2 regions of the Vagococcus luciliae genome follow, and region 1 is predicted to be linked to the other one. Evidence: a T-box and tRNA genes for the amino acid it is inferred to sense, from the RefSeq annotation. Region 1 holds a T-box; the other holds one or more tRNA genes.
What was found. The T-box of region 1 lies ahead of cysS (cysteine--tRNA ligase). A T-box ahead of a tRNA ligase gene usually reads a tRNA of that ligase, here a tRNA-Cys.

Region 1 (15,520 bases):
ACAGATAAGATTAGGTCATTAAATTCTGTGGCAAAATCTTCCTCTGTTGCAAGTGTAGCAGAAGGTAGGTAAACCAAAGATGCTTGATCCGCTCTTAATTTAACATGATTGGCTTCAAGTTCAGGGTAAACCAGTTCAAAAAATTCCTTAGCAATAGTTGCGTTCACTAAAAGTGATTCTGTCGCATTGCATACTGAAGGACGTTGACACTTACCGTTAATCACAATATCTTTTGCCATAGTTAAATTGGCGTGTTCATCAACATATACATGACAGTTTCCAGTTCCAGTTTCAATAACAGGGACAGTGGCATTTTTAACCACAGATTGAATTAAGTTCGCACCACCACGAGGGATTAGAACATCTAGATAATCTGATAACTGCATGAATTTTGTTGCTGTTTCTCTTGAAGTATCATCAATGAATTGAACACAATATTTTGGAAAATCAACTAGCTCTAAAGCCTGTTGAATCGATTGAACAAGTGCTCGATTAGAGTAAAAAGCTTCTTTTCCGCCGCGTAAGATGATGGCATTACCTGATTTTAGAGCAAGAGCTGATGCATCAGTTGTAACGTTAGGTCTTGATTCATAAATCATACCAATAACGCCTAATGGAACTCGTTGTTTTCCAATTAATAAATTATCCTCGTTTCGCCACATATGATCAACTTTTCCTATGGGGTCGTCTAAATCAATGGTTGTCTGAATGTCGTGTTGCATCGTATTAATTCGTTCTTTTGTGAGAAGTAGCCTGTCAATCATGGTTTCAGGAATCCCATTTTTATTAGCTAATTCAATATCTTTTTCATTTGCTGCCAAGATAATCTCCATATCTTTATCTAGCATTTTGATGATAGATTTTAGTGCATTATTTTTTTCTTTTGTTGTGGCATTATTCAAGAAAAAGGCCGATTTAGTTGCTTGTTTACCCAATATTTCTAATAGTGTCATTTAAAACTCCTCCTTTATAAGTTCTAGCTAATTTGAAAATAGTGTACCTACTTCTTTTCCCTCTAAAATGTCGAATAAAATAGCAGGATCTTTACCGCTAGCTAAAATCATTTGTGATTGATTGTCTAACACACGCTTTGCTGCTTTTAATTTACTTGTCATACCACCAGTTCCAAAAACGCTCCCTTTACCACCAGCTGCGTCTTCCATCATTTCTGTAATTTTTGTGATATGAGAGTACAATATCGCATCTGGATTAGTATGAGGATTATCACTATAAAAACCATCAATGTCTGAAAGCATTAGGAGTAGGTCTGCTTGTGCTAATTTACAAACAATAGCAGATAGTTGATCATTATCACCGAATTTTGTTAAGTGATCGAGTTCATCTACTGAGACACTGTCATTTTCGTTTACGATTGGGATAACCCCCATAGTTAATAACTCCTCAAATGTATTAATAACATTTTGTCTACTTGTTGGGAAATCGATGACATCACGAGTGAGTAATACTTGGGCTGATTGCTGGTGATAAGAAGTAAATCGTTGAGTGTATATCTTGATTAATTCAGATTGACCAATCGCTGCAACAGCCTGTTGTTTAGCTATAGTCTCAGGTCGTTTTTCTAATCCTAATAAGTTCATTCCAACACCAATTGCACCTGAAGAAACCAAGATAACCTCATATCCAAGTTGTCTTAAAGAAGATAAGGTAAAAGCTAATTGATCAATAGCACGTAAATTTATTTCAGAATTGGGTAGAACAAGAGAGCTTGTTCCAACTTTTATAACAAGTCGCTTGCTTTTTTTTAATAATGTTTTTCTGCTCAAAATAATCCCTCTTTTTTGTTTAATGGCTATTTTTTAAGTGCCTATGCTTGCTATAATAACGCATTTTTAATTGTGTTTCCACTAATAGAAAATGATTTTTGAAAATTAGTGTTGACTTTAAAAAAAATGAGTATATGATTGTCATGAATACTAACTTTTTAAAGAGAAAAGGAGTGAAAAAGGTGAGTCAAAAATGTAATCCACAAGCAATTGATCGATTTACGCTAGGTGGAACGCTTGTTGCAATGGGAGTTGTTTATGGCGATATTGGTACTAGTCCATTATATGTCATGAAAGCCATTGTTGATGGTAATGGCGGGCTAGAGCATGTTTCAGAAACCTTTATTTTAGGTGCGGTATCACTAGTTTTTTGGACGTTAACTTTATTAACCACAATAAAATATGTCATGATTGCATTAAATGCAGATAACCACGGTGAAGGTGGTATTTTTTCACTCTTCACATTAGTTAGAAAAAATAGTCGATATTTATTATATCCGGCTATGCTAGGAGGAGCCACTTTACTGGCAGATGGTATATTAACTCCTGCTGTAACGGTCACAACAGCTGTTGAAGGCCTTCGAGGAATTCCCTCTTTCTATAATGTGTTTGGGGATAGCCAGCAAATCATTGTGATTATAACAGTTATTATTATCTTTTCCCTTTTTATGGTTCAACGTTTAGGCACTAAAAAAGTGGGGACAGCTTTTGGTCCAATTATGTTTAGCTGGTTTACATTCATTGGTTTGATTGGTTTATCTAATTTTATGGGGAATTTATCTGTGATTCGTGCATTAAATCCTTATTATGCTGTTCATTTACTATTCTCTGAAGAAAATAAATTAGGTATTTTAATTTTAGGTAGTGTATTTTTAGCGACAACAGGGGCCGAAGCATTATATTCTGATTTAGGTCATGCTGGTAGAAAAAATATTCGTGTTAGTTGGCCATATATTAAAGTATGTTTGGTATTAAATTACTTTGGTCAAGCTGCTTGGATTATTCGTGTGAAAGATTTACCGGAATATCAAGATATCGATATGTTGAATCCGTTTTTTAGAATGATGCCACAATCATTGACCATTATTGGTGTTATCTTTGCAACAGTAGCTGCTATTATTGCGTCACAATCGTTGATTTCTGGCTCTTATACATTAGCTTCAGAAGCAATTAAGTTACGTCTATTACCAAGAATGAAGATTATTTATCCGACTGATCAAAAAGGACAATTATATATTCCAGCTATTAATAATATGTTAATGGTGGGTTGTTTAGCCATTGTTTTTGGTTTCCGGACATCTGCTCGAATGGAAGCAGCTTATGGGTTAGCCATTACGATTACGATGTTAATGACAACTATTTTGTTACTTGTATATTTATTGCAAGAGGGAACACCAAAACCTTTAGCGTACTTGATTTTTATCTTTTTTGGAACGATTGAGAGTATCTTTTTTGTTTCTAGTGCATCTAAGTTTATGCACGGAGGTTACGTTGCTTTAGGTATGGCGTTAGTTATTTTCTTGATCATGTTAATTTGGCATCGAGGTAATATGATTACAGAGGCAACATCAAAACGTATCTCTTTATATGATTATAAAGGACAATTAGGTGAGTTAAGAGATGATACGGATTGGCCACAGTTACAAACAAATTTAGTCTTTTTAACTTCTAAAATAAAGGGGCACCTGATTAGTCGAGAAATTATGTATTCAATATTAGATAAAAGCCCAAAACGTGCGAAAGTTTATTGGTTCGTTAATGTCTTTGTGACAGATGAACCGTATACCAAAGAATATTATGTAGATATGATGGATACTGATTATATTGTCAATGTCCAACTTCGTTTAGGATTTAAAATGCCACAAGAAGTTAACGTCTATCTAAGACAAATTGTACATGATTTAATGAACGAAGGAAAACTACCGAAACAACCACAAAAATATTCTATTACACCAGGAAGAGATACAGGAGATTTTTCATTTGTTTTAATACGTGAAGAATTATCCCGTGTAACGGAGTTGAATTGGTTAGATACTTTAGTGATGCAAGCAAAATTAGGAATCAAACGGCGAGCAGTTGATCCTGCTAAATGGTATGGGTTGGAATATAGTGATGTGATTACAGAATATGTTCCACTTGTTATTCAACCTAAGCGAAACAAAGTAACATTAAAACAAGTACCAGTTGAAGAATTTGATGAAGATGACGATGAATTACATAATTTATAAAAGAAAGAGTAAGATTTATTTTTACTCTTTTTATTTGTCTATTTTTCGGTTAGGATTAAAGAAATCAAAAGATAAAGGAAGGTAACACATGAAGAAAGTAAGAGGATTTGAAAAAGTATCAACATTTGAGAATATCAATCTACCAAAAAGAGCAACAAAAAATGCAGCAGGGTATGATTTTGAATCAGCTGTTGATATTGTGATTCCAAGTATTTGGAAACAAGGAATTGCGAAAGTATTAAAGGCTATTTTATTAAAAGAAGACATATTTGTTGATGCTGATATGCAAAAAGAATTAAAATCAACACTTGTTCCGACAGGTGTGAAATCTTATATGGGGGATGATGAGTTTTTACAGATTGCCAATCGATCAAGCAACCCGTTAAAAAATTTTTTAGTTTTGACAAATGGTGTGGGAGTTATAGACAGTGACTATTATGATAATCCAGATAATGAAGGACATATCATGATTCAGCTACTAAACTTTGGCTTAACTGATAAGCAGATTAAAAAAGGAGATCGTATCGCTCAAGGCATCTTTTTACCATTCTTAAAAGCAGACAATGATTTAGTGCAAACAAAGAGAACAGGTGGGTTCGGGTCGTCTGGTAAATAATTCTTTAAAGAGTCACAGTTTTTATTAGAATCGGACAATTTATGTTAAAATACGTTTATAAGTATTTTATTTTATAAAGAACTAAAAATTGTAAGATAAGGATGATTTTGTGGCAAAAAAAAAGAGAAATGAGTTTGTTTGTCAAACGTGTGGTTATATCTCTCCAAAGTATCTGGGTCGTTGTCCTAACTGTGGTGAATGGAATACATTAGTGGAAGAAATTCCTTCAGATACCCCCACTAGACATAGTCGAGTAAGTTTGACGGGTGAAATGAGCAAACCTCAAAAGTTAAAAGAAGTCGCTACACAAAAAGAACGGCGTATAAAAACACAATTAGGTGAATTAAATAGAGTATTAGGCGGGGGTGTTGTTCCAGGATCAATGGTCTTAATTGGTGGAGATCCTGGTATTGGAAAATCAACACTATTACTACAAGTATCTCAACAACTTAGCCTGTTAAAAGGAAATGTGTTATATGTATCTGGTGAAGAGAGTTCGCAACAGATTAAAATGCGTGCAGAACGCTTGGCTGATGGGACAAATGATTTTTATGTTTATCCAGAAACGGATATGGGTCGCATTAAACAAGTTATCGAGCAATTGACACCAGACTATGTGATTATTGATTCGATTCAGACAATGGTTCATCCGGAAACGGAAAGTGCTGCAGGAAGTGTCAGTCAAGTGCGTGCTAACACTGCTGAATTAATGCAAATAGCTAAGACTAATAATATTGCCATTTTTATTGTAGGGCATGTGACAAAAGAAGGCTCGCTTGCTGGACCAAGAATGTTAGAGCACATGGTTGATACAGTACTTTATTTTGAAGGAGATAGACATCATACATTTAGAATATTGCGTGCTGTAAAAAATCGTTTTGGTTCAACGAATGAAATAGGTATTTTTGAAATGAGACAAGCTGGTTTAGTGGAAGTGTTAAATCCATCTGAAGCTTTCTTGGAAGAGAGAATTGATGGGGCAACTGGTTCAGCGATTGTCTGCTCAATGGAAGGAACGCGACCTATCTTAGCTGAAATTCAATCACTTGTAACGCCATCTGTTTTTGGAAATGCGAAACGAACAGCAACAGGTCTTGACTATAATCGTGTTTCACTGATTATGGCTGTATTAGAAAAACGTGCCGGATTATTGTTACAAAATCAAGATGCTTATCTGAAGGCTGTGGGGGGCGTAAAACTGGATGAGCCAGCAATTGATTTATCAATTGCAGTTAGTATTGCCTCAAGTTATAAAGATAAAGGCACATCTCCACAGGACTGTTTCATCGGTGAAATTGGGTTGACTGGTGAAATTAGACGAGTGAATCGTATAGAGCAGCGTGTAGGAGAAGCACAGAAATTAGGATTTAGACGAGTCTTTATTCCTATTAATAATCTACAAGGGTGGACACCACCAACTGGAATTGAAGTGATTGGTGTCGAGACACTATCTGAAACATTATTTAAAGTATTTTCCTAAGTAAAGGAGGAAAGATAAGTATGCAGAAAAAAATATATGCGATGGTGATGGCTATTGTTGGATTTAGTTTAGGTGTGGCATTATTCCCATTACTATGGAAAGCGACAAATCAAGAAACACTCAGTTGGTTAAATAACGATATTACTAACGGAATTATTGGTGCTATTATTTTTGTAATTATTGCGACTTTAACTGAGCGATACTTGGTATCAGGTTTAAAAAAAATAGAAAAATTTATTACAGAACAAAGTCTATCAGATTTGTTATTTGGAAGTATTAGTACAATTATTGGATTACTCTTAGGGGCACTTATTTCTGTTCCATTTTATTCATTGCCACTTATTATACCGGCAATTATTATGTTAATTACAGGATATTTAGGTTTTAGAGTTGGAACAATGAAAACTGAAGATTTTAAAAAACTTTTTATGCCAAAATCAAAAAAAGTATCAGAGGACATCTTAGACCGTCGAGTTGATGATTATTTTCATAAATACAAAGTATTAGATACTAGTGTTATTATTGACGGGCGTATTTATGATATAGCTAAAACTGGGTTCATTGAAGGAACATTGTTAATTCCAAATTTTGTTTTATATGAATTACAATACATTGCGGATTCAGGCGATAGTATGAAACGCGTTCGCGGGCGTCGGGGGTTAGATATCTTAAACGCCTTACAAAAAGAAGAAAATATCTCGGTTGAAATGTATGAAGGCGATTTTGAAGATATTCAAGAAGTTGATAGTAAATTGATTAAGTTAGCTAAATTGTTAGATGGAATTGTCGTGACAAATGACTACAATCTTAATAAAGTCTGTGAATTTCAAAATGTGCCAGTATTTAACATTAACGCGTTAGCTAACGCGGTTAAACCAGTTGTCATACCTGGTGAAACAATGGATGTTGTTGTAATGAAAGATGGAACAGAACGACAACAAGGTGTAGCATATTTAGATGATGGGACAATGGTTGTGGTTGAAGATGGTAAACACTTTATGAATAAAAAAATTAACGTCATCGTGACCAGTGCACTACAAACAGCAGCGGGTCGAATGATTTTTGCTAAGCCTAGTCATTCCCAAACAACATTAAATGCTGATTAATTGTTAAAAAAGTCTTAAGAAAGTGCCTTTACTATTTAAGTAAATGAATGTAAACTAAAGGCATAGGAAGCGATAATACGTGAACAAGGAAGGTAATATCATGGGAAATAAAGTACGTGTCAGATATGCACCAAGTCCAACAGGTCATTTGCATATTGGAAATGCCAGAACAGCATTATTTAATTATTTATTTGCTCGTCATCATGATGGCGATTTTATTATTCGTATTGAGGATACAGATCAAAAACGTAACATTGAGGATGGAGAAAAAAGTCAGTTAGATAACTTAGCATGGTTAAATATTGATTGGGATGAGTCACCTGCTAAACCAGGTGCTTATGGTCCTTACCGTCAATCAGAAAGAAAAGATATTTATCAACCATTAGTCGATCAATTATTAGCTAGTAATTTGGCTTACAAATGCTACTGTACAGAAGAAGAATTAGAAGCAGAACGTGAAAGCCAACGTAGCCGTGGTCAAATTCCACGTTATAATGGAAAATGTGCTCATTTAACACCAGAACAACAAGCAGCAAAAGAAGCTGAAGGTATCACACCAGTTGTTCGTTTTAGAGTGCCAAAAGGCGAAGAATACACATTTGATGATATTGTGAAAGGAAATATAACCTTTGAATCTGATAGTGTTGGTGGAGATTTTGTTATCTTAAAGCGTGATGGCATGCCAACTTATAATTTTGCCGTAGCCGTGGATGATCATTTGATGAAAATCACGCATGTTTTACGTGGGGATGATCATATTGCAAACACACCCAAACAATTAATGATCTATGAAGCATTTGGTTGGACACCACCAAGATTTGGTCATATGACATTAATCATTAATACTGAAACAGGTAAAAAATTGAGTAAACGTGATGAAACGATTCTACAATTTATCGAACAATATCGTGAATTAGGTTATTTACCAGAAGCAATGTTTAATTTCATTAGTTTGTTAGGCTGGTCTCCAGTGGGTGAAGAAGAAATCTTTAGCCAAGAAGAATTGATTAAAATATTCGATGCTGATCGTTTAGGTAAATCTCCTGCAGCGTTTGATAATAAGAAACTTGAATGGATTAGTAACCAATACATGAAGCAACTTGATAGAAAAACAATGGCAGAGATGGCCTTACCTTATTTAATTGAAGCAGGATTAGTAGAAGAAAATCCAACTGCTGAAAAACAAGCTTGGGTTGAAGAATTAGTGAGTCTTTACCAACCACAAATGAGTTATGCAAAAGAAATCGTTGAATTATCAAGTTTATTCTTTAATGATACATTGTCATTTGATGAATCTGCTAAAGAAGTCCTATCAGATGAACAAGTGTCAGAAGTATTAGAAGCATTTAAAGCTCAATTGAATGAATTAGATGAATTTGATGTTCCAACAATTAAGAAAGCCATTAAAGCTGTTCAAAAAGAAACAGGAGCTAAAGGTAAAAAATTATTTATGCCAATTCGTGTAGCAGTCAGTGGACAAATGCATGGTCCAGAATTAGCAGAAACGATTCTTTTATTAGGTAAAGAGCAAGCAACAGAACATATTAATTTAGCATTAAAAGAAATACAAGGATAAGAAAAGTAAGTGATAAATTGTCTTTAGAGAGCTTGTGGTGGGTGCGAACAAGTGTTAATTTATCAGTGAAGTGCCTCTTTGAGTAGGATAAGTGAAGTAAGTAGCTTGTCTCGTGTGATAGACGTTATGTTATCAAAAAGATTCACTGTATCAAGTGAATGAAGAAAAGTGGAACCACGTGAGAACGTCTTTTAACAAACAATTTGTTAAAAGACGTTCTTTTTTTATCTATGAGAGGAGCAAGTATATGGGAATACAGATATATAATACATTAAGTCGAAAAAAAGAAAATTTTGTACCAATTAAACCAAATGAAGTGAGCATGTATTTGTGCGGTCCGACTGTTTATAATTACATTCATATAGGAAATGCTAGAAGTACAGTCGCTTTTGATACAGTTAGACGTTATTTTGAATTTAGAGGATATAAGGTTAATTATGTCTCAAACTTTACAGATGTGGATGATAAAATCATTAAGACGGCTAACCAGGAAGGAATTTCAACGAAGGAATTAGCAGATAAATATATAGAGGCTTTTAAAGAAGATACGGGAAAACTAAATGTTCAACCAGCTTGTTTACATCCACGTGTTGTTGATCATATTGATGATATCATTGAGTTTGTTTCTGTTTTAATTGATAAAGGTTATGCATATGAGTCACAAGGAGATGTGTATTACCGCACACGACTATTTAAACCTTATGGACAATTAAGTAATAAAAGCATAGATGAGTTAGAGACAGGTGCTAGTCAAAGAACTGGTACTGAATCAGCTAAAAAAGAGGACCCATTAGACTTTGCTTTATGGAAAGAAGCAAAAGAGCATGAGGTTTCATGGGATTCTCCATGGGGAAAAGGTCGCCCAGGATGGCACATTGAGTGCTCTGTGATGGCAACAAAACATTTAGGTGATACAATAGATATTCACGCAGGTGGTCAAGACTTAGAATTTCCTCATCATGAAAATGAAATTGCTCAAAGTGAAGCAAAAACTGATCAGACATTTGCTCATTATTGGATGCATAACGCTTATTTAACAGTCGGTGAATCAGGTGAGAAAATGAGTAAATCACTTGGTAATTTCATAACGGCACATGAATTGATGAAAGACGTTTCACCAGAAGTTGTGCGCTTTGCCTTATCAACCACTCATTATCGTCGTCCAATGCCATTTAATGACACCACGATTAAAGAAGCAACGACTAATTTAGGACGTATTAAAAGTAGTTACAATAATGCGAGTTTCCGATTAGAAACGTCAGTTGATTCTTTAGAAAACGATCATGATTGGTTAAAAGAATTATCTACTTTGATGATGGAATTTGTCACAGAGATGGACGATGATTTTAATGCCGCAAATGGTATTACAGTAGTTTATCAGTTAGTGAAACACTTAAATCGTTACTTAGAAGAAGAGATGGTTTCTAAGGAAGTTATATCTGCCTATCAAGAAACGCTAGAAAAATTAATGCTTATTTTTGGTATTGAACTAGCTAATAGCGAGGATTTATTAGATGAAGATATTGATGCGTTAATTTCTGAGAGAAATACGGCACGTAAAGAAAAAAACTTTGCTAGAAGTGATGAAATTCGTGATTTATTAAAAGAACAAGGGATTATTTTAGAAGATACCCCTCAAGGAACAAGATGGAGTAGAAGTGAATGACAAATGAAAAAGACTATACCTTACTAAGTGGATTAACTCTTGCTTACGTGGGGGACGCCATATATGAAACATATATCCGTGATTATTTAGTAAAAAGTGGACAAACACGCCCCAATCAATTACACCGTTTAGCAACACACTATGTATCAGCTAAAGCACAACATTATTTGATTGAGCAAATGATGGAACAAGGACTTTTAACTGATGAAGAACAAGATATGTATCGACGCGGCCGCAATGCCAAAAGCCACACAAGTGCAAAAAATACTTCCGTGTCGGTGTACCGATCATCCACAGGTTTTGAAGCATTGATGGGATATTTACATTTAACAGAACAAAAAGAACGCTTAGAAGAAGTCATTGCATGGTGTATTCAAACAATAGGAGAAAAAAATAATGAGAAAACCGCAAAATAAACGCAAGTCAGAGAGACAACGCCCGAAATTTGATAAAAAACATCAACAAGAAGCAGATGTACCAACACCAGAGATGGATGATGTGGTATTAGGAAAGCATGCCACAATAGAAGCACTACAAGCTAATCGCGGCAATAAATTATTTTTACAAGAAGATATTAAAGGAAATAAGATTGAAGAGATTAAGCAACTTGCTCAAGAAAAGATTGTCTCTATTAAATGGGTCCCAAAATCTAAATTAGATGAAATGGTAGATGGATTAAATCATCAAGGGATTGTCTTAAAAATTACCCCATATGAATACCTATCATTATCTGAATTACTTGAAAAAACAAAAGAAAAAGAAAATCGTTTTTTCTTAATTTTAGATAGTATTATGGATCCACATAACTTAGGTTCAATTTTACGGACAGCTGACGCGGTAAATGTTGATGGTGTGATTATTCCAAAACACCGTGCAGTTGGTGTGACACCAGTTGTGGTTAAAACCTCTACTGGGGCAGTGGAGCACATCCCTATTTCACGCGTGACAAATTTATCTCAAACAGTGAAAGAGCTTAAAAAAGACAATATTTGGGTATTTGGAACCGATATGGAAGGAACAGACTATACTCAATGGAATGTATCAGGAGATATTGCTTTAATTATTGGTAATGAAGGAAAAGGTATGGGACAAGCGCTCAAAAAAGAGGTCGATGAAATGATTACTATTCCAATAGAAGGTCATGTACAAAGTTTAAATGCTAGTGTTGCAGCTGGCTTGTTAATGTATGAGGTATACAGAAAGAGGAGATAAACAATGGAGGGCATCATATGACACGAAAATTAAAACATCAAGTCCTTTTTGTCGATGGTTATAATATGATTGGTGCTTGGCCTGAATTAAATCGCTTAAAAAAGCTAGATAAATTAGGAGATGCGAGAGATCAGTTATTATTTATTCTATCGAATTATGCTAAATATAAAGGAATCGAAATCATCGTTGTATTTGATGCCCAACTTGTTCCAGGTATTCAACAGACGTATGATAAGTATGGATTAACAGTTATTTTTACAAAAGAAGAAGAAACAGCAGACACATACATTGAACGGGAAGTTCCCAATAAAATGAATGCTTTATCAACCGTTCGTGTAGCAACGAGTGATTTAGCAGAGCAGTGGGTGGTTTTTTCTCAAGGAGCGTTACGTGTTTCAGCAAGAGAACTATTTAATTCAATTAAAGAAATGGAAAAAGAAATTAAAACTGATACACAAGATTATAAGTACCAAAATTTAAGACGAAATAGTCCATGGAATCAAGAACAAGTTCAAACATTAAAAGAATTATTTGATGAGTTAATGTATCATTGATATTAAGTCACAAAACCCAATGATTTAAGTAGAATTACTGGGCTTTGTGATTTATTTTTTTGATGAAATAATAATGGCTTCCACTACTGATTTAATAAGATAACCTAAACCTGATATAATAAATCCAATAAATAATATACTAGAAACATCTGCAAAAAAGTTTTCTAATTGTGGGTTACCAAATAAACCAATCAAATAAAAAATAATACTTAAACTAAGTAAAATAATAGCAATTAAAAAAATAATAGCATTAACAGTTAATTGTTGATTTTCTTGATTATTAAAAAATTTTTTCATAATATATCTCCTTTAACAATATGATTTTTATTATCATAATATAGATTTCAGTTTGAAGTAAAGAGAAAAAATTGGATAGTAAAAGACCAAAAAAGGACGACTATCTTTAAAAAGATAATCGTCCTTTTTTTATTTGGTTATGTTTTTAATCATATCAGACATCATTTTTCGTTGGTATTCTGTTGCATAGGCTTGAGATAACTCAGATTGTTTGTCTTTACTTGTTGCTAAAGTAGGATCTTTAGTGATAGCTTCTTTTAATCTAGAAGAAACATAGTTTTTCGTTTCGGTTTCTAATAAGTCTTTTTTACTAGCCATCTCTTCTCCAAGTTTTTTTGCTTGGTCTGTGCTTAGCTCTAACCAGTCTTTTGGAATGTAGAAAATATTTTCTTTTGAAACATATTCCTTGTTATTACCAGATATACCAAAAAGCATTTGATACATAGAGTTTTTATATACCCAACGAGTAGTCTCGGTTTTCAGTAAGGCTTGATTATCGTCGCTTGTTTTAACAATATTGGTTACATGGTTAGTCCCAGTTTGAGTGAGTTTTTTTTGAGATGGCTTTGTTTTATATAAATAAATTTTTTCATCACTAGTTCCTAATGGTTGATAAAGTAATATATTCACTTGGTCATTGTCAGTTGAACTGGCAATAGAAATTTCTTTTAGTGTTTTTTCTTCTTTCATCCCAAAATGATGTGAATAGTTCATTCCCATTAGAGTGATACTTCCAATAAATAAGATACCAAATACGACAGTTAAAATATATTGCCATGTTGATTTTGCGAAAATAAATGTGAAAGCAAATAGTAACACACTAAGAATAACTAAGACAACAATCATGATATAACCTCCTTATCTCGAGTTGCTTTTTTTGATGGTTCATGAATGAAAAATGTAATAACTAAACCGATTATACCGAAACAAACAGCCACTAAGAAGGCCGCATGATAACCAGTTAAAGTTGCATTGGTAGCTAGTTCTTTATACTCAAGAGGAGCAGATTTTAATAGAGATTCTTTGGGTAAAGCATTTTTTGTTTGATTTGTTAACACACTGATTAAAATAGCCGTACCAACTGAACTAGCAACTTGTCTAAACGTATTATTTACTGCAGTACCATGTGTTATTAAATGTTTTGGTAATGAATTCATTCCCAAGGTGGTTAGAGGCATCATAACCATTGAAATACCAAACATACGTACCGCGTATAACGTAATAATATAAATTACAGGAGTTGTTTCAGTTAAAAACATAAAAGGGATTGTGGCACATGTTAATAAGAACATTCCCATAATACCAAGTTTTTTCGCGCCATGTTTATCAAAAATACGACCAGTTACGGGCATCATAATTCCCATAACTAATGCGCCAGGTAGCAACATTAAACCAGAATGAAAAGCGGATTCACCACGGATATTTTGAATATAAAGTGGCAGAACCATTTCTGCACCAATCATTGCCATTGTGGCTAAACTTGAAAGAATGGTAGCGATAGTATATGTCTTTGATTTAAATACTCTAAGTTCTAAGAAAGGCGTTTTAGTGGTTAATTGTCGCCAAGTGAAAATGATAAGGGTAATAATACCAACGACTAAAAATGCTATCACTTTAGTGCTTCCCCAACCATCGTTCCCAACACTAGAGAAACCATAAAGTAGTGAGCCAAATCCTAAAGTAGACAAACAAATTGATAGGACATCAATGGCAGGATTTGATAATTCGAGTACACTCTTCATTGCAAAAAATGACAAAATGATCACTAAGACAACAATAGGAATGACCATATAAAATAAGTCACGCCATACGTAATGATCAATGATATAACCTGAAAGTGTAGGACCTAATGCAGGGGCTAATCCAATAACAATACCAGCCCCCCCCATAGCTGCACCACGTTTTTCAGGCGGGAAAATATTTAGCATAATATTTTGCATCAAAGGCATGGATACGCCAACACCAGCCGCTTGAACTAATCGACCAATTAATAGCATTGAAAAAGTCGGAGCAATTGCACAAAGAATCGTTCCAATTAAAAAAATACTCATGGCCCCAATATACAAGTTTTTTGAATTAAATTTATTCATTAACCAAGCTGATATAGGAATCATAATCCCATTAACTAATAAAAATCCAGTTGTGAGCCATTGAATGATAGCAGCAGACACATCAAATTCTTTCATTAAAGTTGGAAAGGCTGTTGTTAGTAAAGTTTGATTTAATACAGTACAGAAAGTCCCGATTAAAAGTACCGCAACGAGTAAGCTGCGTTTATATGTGTTCCCATGAATATCAACGGGTTGTAAGTTTTCCATATAATAATCCTCCTAAAAATTATTTTTATAACAGTAAAACAATATACACTTCTCTAACGTTGTTGTCAATGATGTTGACATGATTGTTAAGTGAGTGTATATTAATGTAGTTAACCATTTTATAGAAAGTAGGGCAATTATTATGGTATCTAAATTTAAAGACTGGATAGAACAAGAAGATATTCGTATGGGAATCAGTGAATTAACAAAAAAAACTGAGACAACGACTAGACAGTTAAGATATTGGGAAAAAAAAGGATATATCCAATCCATTCAGCCGGATCCTAATAGCCCAAGATCATATAAGCTAAGTGAGATTATTAAAGTGGAATTGATTAAAGAATATCTGGATAGTGGATATAAATTATCTATGGCACACGAAAAAGCAATGGCAAAATTATCTAAAATGAAACGATTCCGTGAAGTTTTTTCAAATTACTTTAAAGATGCTGAAATTTTAGATGATCAGTATGAAATATTTACGATTGGACCATTTAGTGAGACAAATGAAAAAATAACTATTAAGCATGATTCAGTTAATAATACATTAAGTTATGAAATAAAAAAAATAGAGGAATAATAAGGATGAATAGCTATAAAAATATCTAAATGATAACAAAAAATTCATATTTTTTTTATAAAAATAACAAATTATTATAAAATAAGGGATGTTATAATAACGA
Region 2 (15,520 bases), 360 kb from region 1:
GGAGGCGCTGGTGGGATACTACCCTTGTGTTATGACCATTCTAACCCGCACCACTTATCGTGGTGGGAGACAGTGTCAGATGGACAGTTTGACTGGGGCGGTCGCCTCCCAAAAGGTAACGGAGGCGCCCAAAGGTTCCCTCAGAATGGTTGGAAATCATTCGTAGAGTGCAAAGGCAGAAGGGAGCTTGACTGCGAGAGTTACAACTCGAGCAGGGACGAAAGTCGGGCTTAGTGATCCGGTGGTTCCGCATGGAAGGGCCATCGCTCAACGGATAAAAGCTACCCTGGGGATAACAGGCTTATCTCCCCCAAGAGTTCACATCGACGGGGAGGTTTGGCACCTCGATGTCGGCTCGTCGCATCCTGGGGCTGTAGTCGGTCCCAAGGGTTGGGCTGTTCGCCCATTAAAGCGGCACGCGAGCTGGGTTCAGAACGTCGTGAGACAGTTCGGTCCCTATCCGTCGCGGGCGTTGGAAATTTGAGAGGAGCTGTCCTTAGTACGAGAGGACCGGGATGGACATACCTCTGGTGTACCAGTTGTTCTGCCAAGGGCATTGCTGGGTAGCTATGTATGGACGGGATAAACGCTGAAAGCATCTAAGCGTGAAGCCCCCCTCAAGATGAGATTTCCCATTCCTTTAAGGAAGTAAGACCCCTGAAAGATGATCAGGTAGATAGGCTAGAAGTGGAAGTACAGTGATGTATGGAGCGGACTAGTACTAATCGGTCGAGGACTTAACCAAGATAGCGGTGGACAATTATATTGATACTAACTTAACATCCAGTTTTGAGTGAATCATCACTCAATAAAAAACAGATAAGTGCGGTGACGATGGCAAGAAGGATACACCTGTAACCATGCCGAACACAGAAGTTAAGCTTCTTAGCGCCGAGGGTAGTGAAGGGTTTCCCTTTGTGAGAGTAGGACGTTGCCGTGCTTATATCATTATCCGGCATAGCTCAGTTGGTAGTAGCGCATGACTGTTAATCATGATGTCGTAGGTTCGAGTCCTACTGCCGGAGTTCTTTTAATTAAGGTAAAACTCTGGAGAGTTGTCCGAGTTGGCCGAAGGAGCATGATTGGAAATCATGTAGGCGGTAATAACTGTCTCAAGGGTTCGAATCCCTTACTCTCCGTATACTAAAAGAAATTATTATACTGGCCCGTTGGTCAAGCGGTTAAGACACCGCCCTTTCACGGCGGTAACACGGGTTCGATTCCCGTACGGGTCATAAAATATAATACAAACCATAATCAGGTTCCGTGGTGTAGGGGTTAACATGCCTGCCTGTCACGCAGGAGATCGCGGGTTCGATTCCCGTCGGAACCGTTATTGGCGCAGTAGCTCAGTTGGTAGAGCAACGGATTGAAGCTCCGTGTGTCGGCAGTTCGATTCTGTCTTGCGCCATTTGGAGGGGTAGCGAAGTGGCTAAACGCGGCGGACTGTAAATCCGCTCCTTCGGGTTCGGCAGTTCGAATCTGCCCCCCTCCATATTTAAAGGGGTATAGTTTAGCGGTAGAACTACGGTCTCCAAAACCGTCAGCGTGGGTTCGATTCCTACTACCCCTGTTAATAATATGGCGACTGTGGCGAAGTGGTTAACGCACCGGATTGTGGCTCCGGCATTCGTGGGTTCGATTCCCATCAGTCGCCTTTTTATTATTGGGCTATAGCCAAGCGGTAAGGCAACGGACTTTGACTCCGTCATTCGTTGGTTCGAATCCAGCTAGCCCAGTTTATTAAAGGCGGTATAGCCAAGTGGTAAGGCAGAGGTCTGCAAAACCTTTATCATCGGTTCAAATCCGGTTACCGCCTCTTGTTTTGCCGGCGTGGCGGAATTGGCAGACGCGCTGGACTCAAAATCCAGTGCCCATTGAGGGCGTGCCGGTTCGACCCCGGCCGCCGGTATAATCTAGTAAAAAGAGCTTTGAATGATTTCATTCAAAGCTCTTTTAGTATATTCAAATCAAATTAGTATAACTATTGAATTATATTATGTATAATGTAGGTCAATATAAGTCAATAGTTTTACGTTATTTTTGAAGGGTGAGATTTTTATGGAAAATAAAAATATGTCTGATATTATTGAAGACTATCTAAAAGAACTACTACAAAATGAAGATATTATTGAAATAAAACGCGCTGAAATTGCCAATCAATTTAATTGTGTCCCATCACAAATTAATTATGTTATTAACACAAGGTTTACTGTTCCAAAAGGTTATCGGGTAGAAAGTAAGCGTGGTGGTGGTGGGTATATTCGTATTGTAAAAGTTAAATTGATAAAATATAAAACCAGAATATGTGAAGAAATCCCAGATATGATAAGTAATGGTTTGACAGATAGTGATGCATTTGCTATTTTAAATGAATTGCAAGATAATGATATAATAACTGTACGTGAAAAGTATTTACTTAATTCAGCATTTAAATTAACAGGTATTAGCCGCTCGGAAGAAGAAAAATTATTGAGGGCGAACATGATGATTGATGTATTAGAACGACTAACTTATGAAGAACAGGAGTGATAGATATGGGTGAATTATTTACTAAAAGGGCTAATGAAGTTCTGAATCTTGCACAAGAAAGTGCTAAATATTTTAGACATGATGCAGTTGGAACAGAGGATTTATTACTTGCTTTAGCGAAGGAACCAAGAGGTATTGGTGGAAAAGCAATGAGATATTTTGATATTGATGATACTTATCTGTTTGATGAAGTTGAACAGATTGTCCAATATGGACGTTATAAATCTAAAGAAAACGAATTACTTCCTTATTCTCCGCGAGCTAAGGATGTATTAGCTTTCGCAGGTGAAGAGGCTAAACGGCTAGGTGCGCCAAGTATTGGAACAGAACACATCTTACTTGCTTTGGTCAGAGAAGATACATTATTATCTGCTAGGATTTTAAAAAACTTAGGAGTGGAACTTCCCAGGTTACGTAAAGATATAATGAGAAGAATTGGTATTACAGAAAATAATAAAAATGGTAAAAATAGAAAAGCGACTAAGAATTCGGTGGGTGAAGGAACTCCTACACTAGATTCTTTGGCACGAGATTTGACACAGAGTGCTAGAGAAAAACGATTAGATCCTTTAGTTGGTCGCGAGACAGAAGTTGAACGATTGATACAAATTTTAAGTCGTCGGACTAAAAATAATCCGGTACTTGTTGGAGAACCTGGTGTTGGAAAAACAGCTATTGCCGAAGGTTTAGCGCAACGGATTATCGAAGCTAATGTACCCAAAGATATGCGAAATAAACGTGTGATGATGCTTGATATGGGAGCAGTAGTTGCTGGGACTAAGTATCGTGGTGAATTTGAAGATCGAATGAAGAAGTTAGTTGATGAAATTTATCATGATGGACAGGTTATATTATTTATTGACGAGTTGCATACTCTGATTGGTGCTGGTGGTGCTGAAGGTGCTATAGATGCATCTAATATACTAAAACCAGCATTAGCTCGTGGAGAATTGCAAACAATAGGGGCAACAACGTTAGATGAATATCAAAAATATATTGAGAAAGATTCTGCGTTAGAACGTCGATTTGCTAAAATTATGGTTGATGAACCTACTGAAGAAGAAACGATTAATATTTTGACAGGATTAAAATCTCAATATGAAGAACATCATCAAGTGGCAATTACTCAAGAAGCTGTTGATGCAGCTGTGAAATTGTCTATTCGCTATATTAATGATAGACAATTGCCAGATAAAGCTATTGATTTGATAGATGAAGCTGCAGCAAAAGTACGATTAAATCAAGCTGAAAAACCATCACCTATTGTAAAACAACAAAAGGTATTAGCTAATATTTACCAAGAAAAAGAAGAAGCTATTATTAAGCAACATTTTTCTGAAGTAGTAGAGATTAGAGAAAAAGAAAAGAAAGCTTTAAAAAAATTAGCTAAACTTGTTGAACAACAAGAAAAAGTAGAAAATGGCTATACACAAAAAGTGACGGAGTATGATATTGAATCAATTATTTCACAATGGACGGGCATTCCATTGACTCAACTGGAGAAAAAAGAGAGTGAACGATTACTTGATTTGGAAAAAGTACTGCATAAACGTGTTGTTGGTCAAGAAGAAGCAGTTGATTCCGTATCCCGTGCGATTAGACGTGCAAGAAGTGGATTAAAGAGTCCAAATCGTCCAATAGGATCATTCATGTTTTTAGGACCAACCGGTGTTGGAAAAACAGAATTAGCCAAAACGATTGCAGAAGTGATGTTTGGTTCTGAAGAAGCCTTGATTCGAGTTGATATGTCTGAATTTATGGAAAAACATAGTACGAGTCGTTTAGTTGGATCACCTCCTGGATATGTTGGATATGATGAAGGAGGGCAATTGACTGAACGGATTCGTCAAAAACCTTATTCTGTGGTGTTACTTGATGAAGTGGAAAAAGCTCATCCAGATGTATTTAATGTTTTATTACAAGTGTTGGATGATGGGCATTTGACAGACGCTAAAGGTCGTAAAGTCGATTTTAAAAACACGATTATTATCATGACATCCAATATTGGAGCAACAGCTTTACGAGATGAAAAAACAGTCGGATTTAGTGTGGTAGATGAGACAAAAGATTATAAAGCGATGAAATCTCGTATCTTAGAAGAATTGAAAAAATCATTTAGACCTGAGTTCTTAAATCGTGTAGATGAGGTGGTTGTGTTCCATTCACTAAATAAAGAACAACTACATGATATCGTGAAGATCATGTCTAAAGATGTTGTTGAGAGATTAAAAGAACAAGATATTATATTAAAACTCACTCCTGCTGCAATTGATGTTATTAGCAGTGAAGGATTTGATCCGGAATATGGTGCTCGTCCAATTCGTCGTGCTTTGCAAAAAGAAGTCGAAGATAGACTGAGTGAGTTGCTCTTGTCTGGTGAACTTCAAACAGGTGATACAATTACTTTAGGAGCATCTAAGGGTAAAATTAATACACGAATTAAACAAGTGCAACAAGTGTAGTTAAAAGCGTTAGTTATTTACATAACTAGCGCTTTTAACTTGTGAAAGAATTGCGATAAGTTTAGTCTATATGGTAGGATAAGAGTGTTTATAATGAATAGGAGTGTCTTATATGATAGAAATGAGTGTAACGGTTGATTCATTCGATCAAGCACGTCAATTAGTTGAATTAGATATCGACGTTTTGTGTTTTGGAGAAGAAGAATTTGGCTTAAGATTACCACATTATTTCACAAGAAAAGAAATGTCTGAGTTGGTTGAATTGGCTCATAAACATGGGAAAAAAGCTCGTGTTGCAGTGAGCGCGATTATGCATCCAGATAAAATGGAAAAAATACCAGAATATTTACAGTTTTTAGAATCAATTGGAGTAGATGATATTATTGTAGGCGATCCTGGTGTGATTTATGTATTACAACGTGACGGGTATCAGTTGCCATATGTTTATAATGCGGAAACCATGGTTACAAGCTCGAGACAGGTTAATTTCTGGGCAAAACGTGGAGCAAAAGGTGCTATCTTGGCAAGAGAAATTCCATTTGAAGAATTGCAACATATTGGAAAAGAAGCGGATGTGTTTACGGAAGTACTCGTGTACGGGGCAACCTGCATTCACCATTCTAAACGGCCATTGATTACAAATTATTTTAATTTTACTCAACAACAAGACAATGTATCGAAAGAGGATGGGTTATTTATATCTGAGCCTAAAGATAAAGAAACGCATTATTCTATTTTTGAAGACAAACACGGCACACACATTTATGCAACGAATGATGTAGACTTAATGTTTGAATTAAATGAATTATACGAAGCAGGTTTAAACCATTGGAAATTAGATGGGATGTATACCCCTGGAGAAGCATTTGTGACGATTGTATCGTGCTTTATTGAAGCTAAGAAAGCGTTGATTGCTGGAATTTGGACAGAGCAATTGGCAAAAAATTTACAAACCATTGTGATGGAAAATCATCCAATTGGGAGAAGTTTAGATACTGGTTTTTATTATTTAGATCCTGAAGAAATAAAATAGGAGAGAGTAAAGATGACAAATACATTGAAACGACCAGAAGTATTAGCACCAGCTGGAACTCTTGAAAAATTAAAAGTCGCCATTCATTATGGGGCTGATGCGGTCTATATTGGTGGAAATGCTTATGGATTAAGAAGTCGTGCTGGAAACTTTTCTTATGAAGAAATGGAAGAAGGCGTGGCATTTGCTAAAGAACGTGGTGCAAAAGTTTATGTTGCGGCTAACATGGTAACTCATGAGGGAGATGCGAAAGGTTCGGGTGAATTTTTTAGAACGTTACGAGATATTGGAATTAGTGCGGTTATTGTATCTGACCCTGCATTAATAGAAATCTGTATTACAGAAGCACCAGGACTACCTGTCCATTTATCAACACAATCTTCAGCAACGAATTTTGAAACTCTTGAATTTTGGAAAAATGAAGGATTGGAACGCGTCGTGCTAGGACGTGAGGTTTCAATGGATGAAGTAGCAAAAATCCGTCAAAATACAGATATCGAGATAGAGGCATTTATTCACGGGGCGATGTGTATTTCTTATTCTGGTCGTTGTACGTTATCAAATCATATGAGTCACAGAGATGCTAATCGTGGTGGCTGTTCCCAATCTTGTCGTTGGAAATATGATTTATTTGATATGCCTTTTGGCGAAGAGAGACGTTCATTGACAGACACAGGAGAAGTGAGTGAGCCGTTTTCTATGAGTGCGGTGGATATGTCGATGATTGAACATATTCCTGATTTGGTAAAAAATGGTGTCGATAGTCTAAAAATTGAAGGACGAATGAAGTCGATTCATTATGTGTCAACAGTTTCAAATGTTTATAAAAAAGCAGTGGATAGCTATATATCGGATCCAGAAAATTATGAATGCAAACAAGAATGGATTGATGAGTTATGGAAGGTAGCCCAACGAGAATTAGCGACTGGTTTTTATTATCATACACCCACTGATGAAGAGCAACTATTTGGAAAACGTCGAAAAATACCAGTGTATAAGTTCATAGGAGAAGTGTTAGACTACGATGAAGCAACAAAAATTGCCACAATTAGACAACGCAATCATTTTAGATTGGATGATCAGATTGAATTTTATGGACCAGGGTTTACACATTTTGAACAAGACATCAAAGAGATGTGGAACGAAGATGGTGAATCAATCGAAAAAGCACCTAATGCCATGATGATTGTTAAAATGCCTGTTGAACAACCAGTTAAACCTGGTGATATGATACGAAAACAAAAATAAGAAGGAGGTTATAATGATGAAAACATATGATTATATAGTAGTTGGTGGCGGTAGTGGAGGGATTGCTTCTGCGAATCGTGCTGGAATGTATGGTGCCAAAGTGTTATTAATAGAAGGCAATGAGCTTGGAGGAACATGTGTTAATGTTGGCTGTGTTCCTAAAAAAGTCATGTGGTCTGCTTCTCAAATGAATGATATGTTGCATCATCAAGCTTATGAATATGGATTTGATGTGACAGTTGACGAGTTTGATATGGCTCGTCTAGTAGAAAATCGTCAAACATATATTAAGCGATTGAATGGCTTGTATTTAAAAGGGCTAGAAAGCAACGGAGTGACTCATATTAAAGGTTACGCTAAATTTAAAGAAAAAAATGTCGTGGAAGTTAATGGTGAAACATTTACGGCTCCTCATATCTTGATTGCGACTGGCGGAAAAATCATTCGTCCGAATATTCCAGGAGCAGAATACGGAATTGATTCAAATGGTTTCTTTGAATTAACTGAGTTACCAAAACGTGTGGCGGTTGTTGGGGCAGGATATATCGCCGTTGAAATTGCAGGAGTATTACACGGATTAGGTGCAACAACTCATCTAGCATTTAGGCGAGATACTTTTTTACGTAACTTTGATGAATTGTTGATTCATGGTTTGACAGAAAGTTATGAAAAAAGTGGTATGCAGTTGCATGCAAATAGTGTACCAGAGCGTGTTGAAAAAATATCTGAAGGGTACGTATTACACTTTGAAAATGGAAAATCTTTAGAAGTCGATGAGATTGTATGGGCGATTGGTCGTGTGCCAAATGTGGATGGACTCAATCTTGAAGTGACTGAAGTTGAGTTAACAAATAAAGGTGCAATCAAAGTAGATAAATATCAAAACACCACACAAGAAGGTATTTATGCTGTGGGAGATGTCATTGATAAAATCAATTTAACCCCTGTTGCAATTGCTGCTGGTCGTCGTTTATCAGAGAGATTATTTAACAATCAAGAAAATATGTTTCTTGAGTATCATACAGTTCCAACAGTCGTATTTTCTCACCCAGCGATTGGAACAGTTGGACTGACTGAAAAAGAAGCAAAAGAGCAGTATGGTGAAGATGAAGTAAAGGTTTATACTTCTCGATTTACCCCAATGCAATTTGCCATTACAGAAGTACGTGAAAAATGTTGGATGAAACTCGTCTGTGTTGGTAAAGAAGAAAAGATTGTTGGATTGCACGGCATCGGTTTAGGAGTCGATGAGATGTTACAAGGATTTGCTGTAGCAGTCAGAATGGGTGCAACAAAAGCAGATTTTGATCAAACAGTCGCGATTCATCCAACTGGAGCAGAAGAATTTGTCACAATGAGATAGATAGCGTAAATTGAATTAATTATTAGGTGAGAACAATTGAAAAAATTTTGAAACTACCTAATCTATCGGGTATAATAAGTGTGTTAAATAGATGTATATAAGGAGGATTATTTATGGATATCGAATTTTTAGCACGTTTCCAGTTTGGGATGACAACCGTTTTCCATTTCTTTTTCGTGCCGATGTCTATCGGAATGGCTTTCGCCGTTGCGGTGATGGAGACAATGTATGTTGTCAAAAAAGATAAAATCTATAAAGATATGGCAAAATTTTGGGGAAATATTTTCTTAATAGGTTTTGCTGTAGGGGTTGTAACAGGGATTATCCAAGAGTTTCAATTTGGAATGAACTGGTCTGAATACTCTCGTTTTATGGGGGATATTTTTGGAGCACCTTTAGCAGTTGAAGCATTACTTGCTTTCTTTATGGAATCAACGTTTATTGGACTATGGATGTTTGGTTGGGACAAATTCAATGAAAAATTGCACTTATTATTTATTTGGTTAGTATCAATCGGAACAGCTTTATCAGCGTTATGGATTCTTGCGGCAAACTCATTTATGCAAAATCCAGTAGCCTATTCAATTAATGAAGCAACAAATCGTGCAGAATTAACAAGTTTTGTTGGTTTACTAAAAAATCATCAATTATGGGTAGAATACCCTCACGTTTTATTTGGAGCGATTGTGACAGGTGGTTTTGTCATTGCTGGCTCATCAGCATGGAAAATGCTAAAAAATAAGGACATGGAATTCTTCAAAAAATCAATGAGAATCGGTTTGATTATTGGTTTGGTTGGTTCAATTTTAACCATTGTTGCAGGACACCAACAAATGATTGCTGTCGCAGATGATCAACCAATGAAATTTGCTGCAATGGAAGGAATCTATGAAGATACCTCTTCACCAGCTCCTTGGAACATTATTGCATCAATTGATACGAAAGATAAAGAAACAAAATGGGAAATTTCTGTTCCTTATTTATTAACTATTTTAGGTGGGGAAGATAAATATATTGGTATGGATCAAGCCAATAAAGAATTACATGACGAATATGATACGAAATTTGGTTCAGAGATGGATTACTATTTACCAGTTAAGACGTTATTCTGGGGATTCAGATTTATGGCTGGTTTTGGTTCTTTAATGGCATTGATGGCCATAGTGGGATTATATCTCCTTCGTAAAAATAAAATTCAAAGTATGAAATGGATGCTATGGCTATTTGTAGCAGGTATTAGTTTCCCATTCATTTCTAATACATTTGGTTGGTTAGTGACTGAATTAGGACGTTCTCCATGGACTGTGTATGGATTGTTCACTATTGCAGACAGTGTTTCCCCAAGTGTGACAGCAACATCATTGTTAATTAGTAATATTGTTTACTTCTTATTATTTAGTGTACTAGGTTATGTGATGTTTATCTTCTGTAAACGCGCAGTGAAAAAAGGACCTTACTACGTTGATCCGTCTGAAGCTAGAAAAGATGGTATTGACCCATTTGCAAAGGGGGTTCTGTAAATGAGTAATTTACAATTTTTATGGTTCATTTTAATCGGCGTTCTATTTTCAGGATTCTTTTTCTTAGAAGGCTTCGACTTCGGTGTTGGAATGGCTGTTAAGCTAGTTGCTCGTAACAAGCGTGAACGTGATCAAGTCATTGAAACAATTGGGCCTGTTTGGGAAAGTAATATGGTTTGGTTAATTACTGCTGGAGGTGCAATGTTTGCCTCATTTCCAGAGTGGTACGCATCATTATTTAGTGGGTTCTATTTAATTTTACTATTTATCTTAGTTGGTTTAATTATTCGTGGCGTATCTTTTAAATTTAGAAGTAGTTCTGAAAATGCAAAAGAGCGTAATACATGGGAGTGGGCTTTGTTTTTAGGAAGTATTATTGTTCCATTTCTATTTGGAATGATGTTTGTCGACTTAGTTATAGGTCTTCCACTAGATGCTACTAAAAATGTGATGAATGCTACCTTTACTGATTATATTAATTTATTTTCTATCGTAGGTGGTGTGGCCGTGACGTTAGTGAGCTTTTTACATGGTTTAAACTACTTACGTCTTAAAACAGAAGGAAATGTCCGTGAACGTTCATTGGCTATTGCAAAAAAATTATACCCAGTATTATTTGCTGGTTTAGTCGTTTTTGCTATTTTAGCTTATTTGAAAACAGACTTCTTTACTGAACGTTTTACTTCATCTTTAATTCTGTTAGTTTTAATCGTTGTTTTTGCGGCACTTGCTGCTTATGGTACTTATAAAGACAAAGAAGGATTATCATTTATTTCAACTGGATTAGTCTTTGTTGGAATCGTAGCATTCTTATTTAATGGGTTATTCCCACGTGTTATGATTGCACAAGACTCACAATTTAGCTTGCTAATTGAAAATGCGTCAAGTACCCCTTATACTTTGAAAGTAATGACAATTGTTACTGTAGTTTTATTACCAATTGTGTTACTTTATGTGGCTTGGGCATATAAACAATTTACAAAACGTGTCAAGATAGATAGATAAAAGGAGTTGTACCTAATTGATTGATAAGAATTTATTTCGTATTGATAAAATTAGGTCGGTCTTAATTGGGCTTGTAGGGTTAGGAATCCTACAAGCCTTATTAATTATCGGGCAGGCTTATTTTTTATCAAAAGGGATTAGTGCGTTATGGAATGGTGAAACTGTTGTGTCTCAAACCATGCCGCTTGTTTGGTTTTTTACGTGTTTTTTTGGAAGACAGTTAGTATTATATATAAGAGACAAGTCACTTGATAAGTATGCATATAAAGAAGCTAGAAAAGTACGCCAACAGTTGTTACAAAAGATTTTTAGACTAGGACCTAATTTTGTTCAAAAAGAAGGTACTGGAAATATGGTTACTATGACGATTGAAGGCATTGACCAAGTAGAGAATTATATTACTTTAATTTTACCGAAATTAACGAATATGATGGTGATTCCTTGGATTATTTTATTGTTTGTTTTCACGCAGGATATTCGTTCTGGTGTCATTTTATTACTTGTCTTTCCAATTATCATTTTATTTATGATCATTTTAGGATATGCGGCACGAGCAAAAGCAGATAGGCAATATGAGGGATTTCAACTACTAAGTAACCATTTTTTAGATTCACTGCGAGGAATTGAAACACTCTATTTTTTAGGTCTTAGTAAAAAATATGAGAAAAAAGTACATGAAATGAGCGAAGATTATCGAAAAGCAACGATGAGTACGTTGAAAATTGCTATCTTATCAACCTTTGCGTTGGATTTCTTTACTACTTTATCTGTTGCTATCGTCGCGGTATTTTTAGGTTTTAAGTTAATGAATGGTCAAATTGAGTTGTGGCCTGCTTTAACAACGTTAGTCTTAGCTCCAGATTTCTTTTTACCATTACGAGATTTTTCAAATGACTACCATGCGACATTAGATGGTGGAAATACATTAAAATCTATTTTTTCAATACTGGATCAAAAAGAATTAGCAAATGATGAAACAGTCGACTTAAAAGGTTCATGGAATGAATCAGATAAATTATCATTAAAAAATATGTCGTTAAAATATAATGAATCACAAGAAGGAACAACCTTGACGGATATTTCTTTTGACTGGCAAGGTAGTGGGAAAATTGGAATTGTTGGGTTATCAGGATCTGGTAAGTCAACGTTGATTAAGCTATTAGGCGGATTCTTAGAAGCAACAAAACCAAATATTCATATTAATCAGTCTGCCATGACCAATCTACACAAAAAAGCATGGCAAGATCAATTGTTTTATATTCCGCAAGACCCTTATATATTCCATGGTTCATTAAAAGAAAATATTACATTTTATCGACCTGACGCTAGCTTTGAAGAATGTGCTGAAGCAGTGAAACAAGCGGGTCTAATTGATGTTATAGAAGAATTACCAGAAGGATGGGATACAGTGATTGGTGAAGGTGGTCACCTATTAAGTGGTGGTCAGTATCAACGTATTGCTGTTGCTAGAGCTTTATTAGATAAAGAGCGAAATATTTTATTATTTGATGAACCTACCGCCCATTTGGATGTGGAAACAGAGTATGAACTAAAAGAAACGATATTACCATTATTTGAAAATAAGTTAGTATTTTTTGCCACACATCGTCTACATTGGATGAGAGAGATGGACTATATTTTAGTGATGGAAGATGGAAAAATAGTTGAACAAGGAACATATCATGAACTGCGAGCTAAAAATGGTACCTATCAACACTTTGTAAATCAATTGAAAGGAGGGTTATAGAAATGAAACAAAATTATCTATTATTAACTAAAAAAGATCAATGGGTTAGACCATTTTTTAAAAAGTATAAAAAATTATTAGCTTTAGTTTTGTTTCTTGGATTTCTAACCTTTTTTTCAGCAGCAGCTTTGATGTTCACATCTGGCTACTTAATCAGTAAGTCCGCTGCAAAACCTGAAAATATTTTGTTAGTTTACGTTCCAATTGTGCTAACACGTGCATTTGGTATAGCAAGACCAACATTTCGATATATTGAGCGTTTAGGAAGCCACAATTGGGTGTTAAAAATGACCTCTGATATACGTGTTCGTTTATATCGTTCTCTTGAAACTGAAGCAGCAAATACGAAAGAAAATTATCAGTCAGGGAGTTTATTGGGTATATTAGCAGAGGACATTAATCATATTCAGAATCTTTATTTAAGAACCATTTTTCCTATTTGTACCTCATTTATTTTATATGTATTTATTATTATTGGATTGGGTTACTTTTCATTACCTTTTGCGGGCTTGATGTTGTTATTATTTGCGTTGATTTTAGTGGTATTACCACTAGCAGCAGTGTTGGTTAATAATGCTAGAGTATATCGTAAAAAAGCGAAAAAACATGAACTCTATAATGATTTAACTGATGCAGTATTAGGTGTTGCTGATTGGCAATATAGCGGACGTTATGAAGAATTTCTAACACAGTACAATGAAGCAGAAGCGAACGTTAGAAAAGAGGATTACCAATTAAATCGTTACTCTCGTTTAGAAGGTATTGTGAAGCAATTGATTTTTGGTATCATAGCTGTTGCTTTATTTATATGGGCTGGTAATTATTTTATTAGCCAAGGAACTCCTGCTGCATTAAACTGGATAGCAGCATTTGTTTTATCTTTTTTTCCATTGCTAGATGCTTTTAGTCCAGTGAGTGATTCGGTAAAAGAATTACCTATTTATGAAGATACAGTGCAAAGATTATCTCAATTACCGAATCCTGAAAAGGAAAACAAACAAGGCGTAAAAGCAGATATAGTATTAACCTCTACAACAATTGAATTAAAAGATGTTGGTTTTAAATATCCTCAAGGAAAACGAGAGTTATTATCTCATTTTAATCTAACTATACCAGAAGGACAAGTTGTGGCGTTACTTGGAAAAAGTGGAACAGGGAAGACAACGTTAACTCAGATTATTCGTGGCGATTTAACGCCAACAGCTGGAAAAGTTTTAGTAGGTGGTATGGACATCAAAGAATTAGAAGGACAGCAAGCTAATTATTTTGGTGTATTAAATCAACATCCATACTTGTTTAACACAAGCTTAAAAAACAATGTACGTTTGGGAAATTTAAATGCAACAGATGAAGAAGTGTTAGAAGCAATTGAAGCGGCTGGATTAAAACGAGTGGTGGACCGTCTTCCACAAGGAATGGATACGTTAGTTGAAGAAGGTGGTAAAAGATTTTCTGGCGGAGAACAGCAGCGTATTGCATTAGCGAGAATTTTATTACAAGATGTACCTATTGTTATTATTGATGAACCAACCATAGGGTTAGATCCATTAACTGAAAAGCAGTTGCTAGAAACAGTCTTTGAAGCATTAAAAAATAAAACAGTTATTTGGATTACTCATCACTTAGTTGGAATTCATCACGCTGATAAAGTGGTCTTTATTGAAGATGGTAAAATTGATATGTCAGGTAGCCCTAAGGAGTTATTAGAGACTAATAATCGATTTGAACAACTTTATCAAATGGATGTTTACGAATAAAAAAGACACTCCTGATTAATGGGAGTGTCTTTTTTATTGAAAAGTAAACAAAATATATATTTTTGTTGATTCAATATACTAAAACAACTTTACAATTACCAACAGAAAAGGTAGTATTAATACGAGTAACCAATTAATACTGGTACATGTTAGTGAGTAAGATGAATAGTGGAGGGAGCATAGTATTATGCCGTTAGAGGAGTTTGTTATAGACGTTCAATTATATCAAGATGAAACGAAAAAACCAACTGAACAAAGTGTTATCTTATTACCTGTTCAGAATATTACGACTAAGAAAAATCAATTATTATTAAAGTGGTCAAACCGTAAGCAAAAATTATCACAATCAATTATTACAAAAGCAGTAACGTTATTTATGGCTGAGTGGGAAAAAACATTTTCATTATATCCTGTTGACCGTGTGTTCTTAGACTATACTGCACATGAAAGAATAGAACTGTTAGTCACATTTGATGCAAGTAGACTATACTCTAATACTCAAATTAGAAATATAAAAACGAACGCTCCAAGAATTTTTAAAGAGGCAATGAAAGAAGCATATGATCAATTAGGAATTTTAGAACAACCATCCAATAGTCAAATTAATGGCACTTTCACTGGTATGGATTATGATAATTACGATAACACTCAAGAAAGAGTACCTAGTATTAGTCAAGTGATATCTACATCGCAAAATCGTCATTCACAAGATTTTTTAGATGATGGATTATTAGAAAAGCAACAAAGAATTTATGAGTTAGAACAAAAAATTGCAGAAAATGCTCAAGTCATTAAATCATTTGAATTGGATTTAAAAACAGCACAACGTGAGTATGAATTAAAAATCAATCAA

Region 2: it has a tRNA-Cys gene. The T-box ahead of cysS (cysteine--tRNA ligase) is inferred to sense a tRNA for this amino acid. The anticodon was not compared.

What each region holds. Positions count from the first base shown of each region.
Region 1 is NZ_CP102451.1:711,851-727,370, forward strand. It holds gene G314FT_RS03735 (glutamate-5-semialdehyde dehydrogenase) at 1-953, opposite strand, end outside; gene proB (glutamate 5-kinase) at 981-1,784, opposite strand; gene G314FT_RS03745 (KUP/HAK/KT family potassium transporter) at 2,030-4,012, shown strand; gene G314FT_RS03750 (dCTP deaminase/dUTPase family protein) at 4,101-4,628, shown strand; gene radA (DNA repair protein RadA) at 4,738-6,108, shown strand; gene G314FT_RS03760 (PIN/TRAM domain-containing protein) at 6,129-7,214, shown strand; gene gltX (glutamate--tRNA ligase) at 7,315-8,790, shown strand; T-box leader at 8,775-8,985, shown strand; gene cysS (cysteine--tRNA ligase) at 9,038-10,456, shown strand; gene G314FT_RS03775 (Mini-ribonuclease 3) at 10,453-10,872, shown strand; gene rlmB (23S rRNA (guanosine(2251)-2'-O)-methyltransferase RlmB) at 10,853-11,668, shown strand; gene G314FT_RS03785 (NYN domain-containing protein) at 11,686-12,222, shown strand; gene G314FT_RS03790 (hypothetical protein) at 12,274-12,519, opposite strand; gene G314FT_RS03795 (DUF4811 domain-containing protein) at 12,649-13,365, opposite strand; gene G314FT_RS03800 (MDR family MFS transporter) at 13,362-14,837, opposite strand; gene G314FT_RS03805 (MerR family transcriptional regulator) at 14,980-15,417, shown strand.
Region 2 is NZ_CP102451.1:354,059-369,578, reverse strand. It holds rRNA gene G314FT_RS01960 (23S ribosomal RNA) at 1-745, shown strand, start outside; rRNA gene rrf (5S ribosomal RNA) at 825-940, shown strand; tRNA gene G314FT_RS01950 (tRNA-Asn) at 952-1,025, shown strand; tRNA gene G314FT_RS01945 (tRNA-Ser) at 1,050-1,139, shown strand; tRNA gene G314FT_RS01940 (tRNA-Glu) at 1,164-1,235, shown strand; tRNA gene G314FT_RS01935 (tRNA-Asp) at 1,261-1,333, shown strand; tRNA gene G314FT_RS01930 (tRNA-Phe) at 1,339-1,411, shown strand; tRNA gene G314FT_RS01925 (tRNA-Tyr) at 1,415-1,495, shown strand; tRNA gene G314FT_RS01920 (tRNA-Trp) at 1,503-1,573, shown strand; tRNA gene G314FT_RS01915 (tRNA-His) at 1,585-1,657, shown strand; tRNA gene G314FT_RS01910 (tRNA-Gln) at 1,668-1,739, shown strand; tRNA gene G314FT_RS01905 (tRNA-Cys) at 1,749-1,819, shown strand; tRNA gene G314FT_RS01900 (tRNA-Leu) at 1,828-1,912, shown strand; gene G314FT_RS01895 (CtsR family transcriptional regulator) at 2,062-2,532, shown strand; gene G314FT_RS01890 (ATP-dependent Clp protease ATP-binding subunit) at 2,538-4,994, shown strand; gene G314FT_RS01885 (peptidase U32 family protein) at 5,107-6,027, shown strand; gene G314FT_RS01880 (peptidase U32 family protein) at 6,040-7,275, shown strand; gene gor (glutathione-disulfide reductase) at 7,292-8,638, shown strand; gene G314FT_RS01870 (cytochrome ubiquinol oxidase subunit I) at 8,752-10,158, shown strand; gene cydB (cytochrome d ubiquinol oxidase subunit II) at 10,159-11,163, shown strand; gene cydD (thiol reductant ABC exporter subunit CydD) at 11,180-12,910, shown strand; gene cydC (thiol reductant ABC exporter subunit CydC) at 12,913-14,667, shown strand; gene G314FT_RS01850 (coiled-coil domain-containing protein) at 14,855-15,520, shown strand, end outside.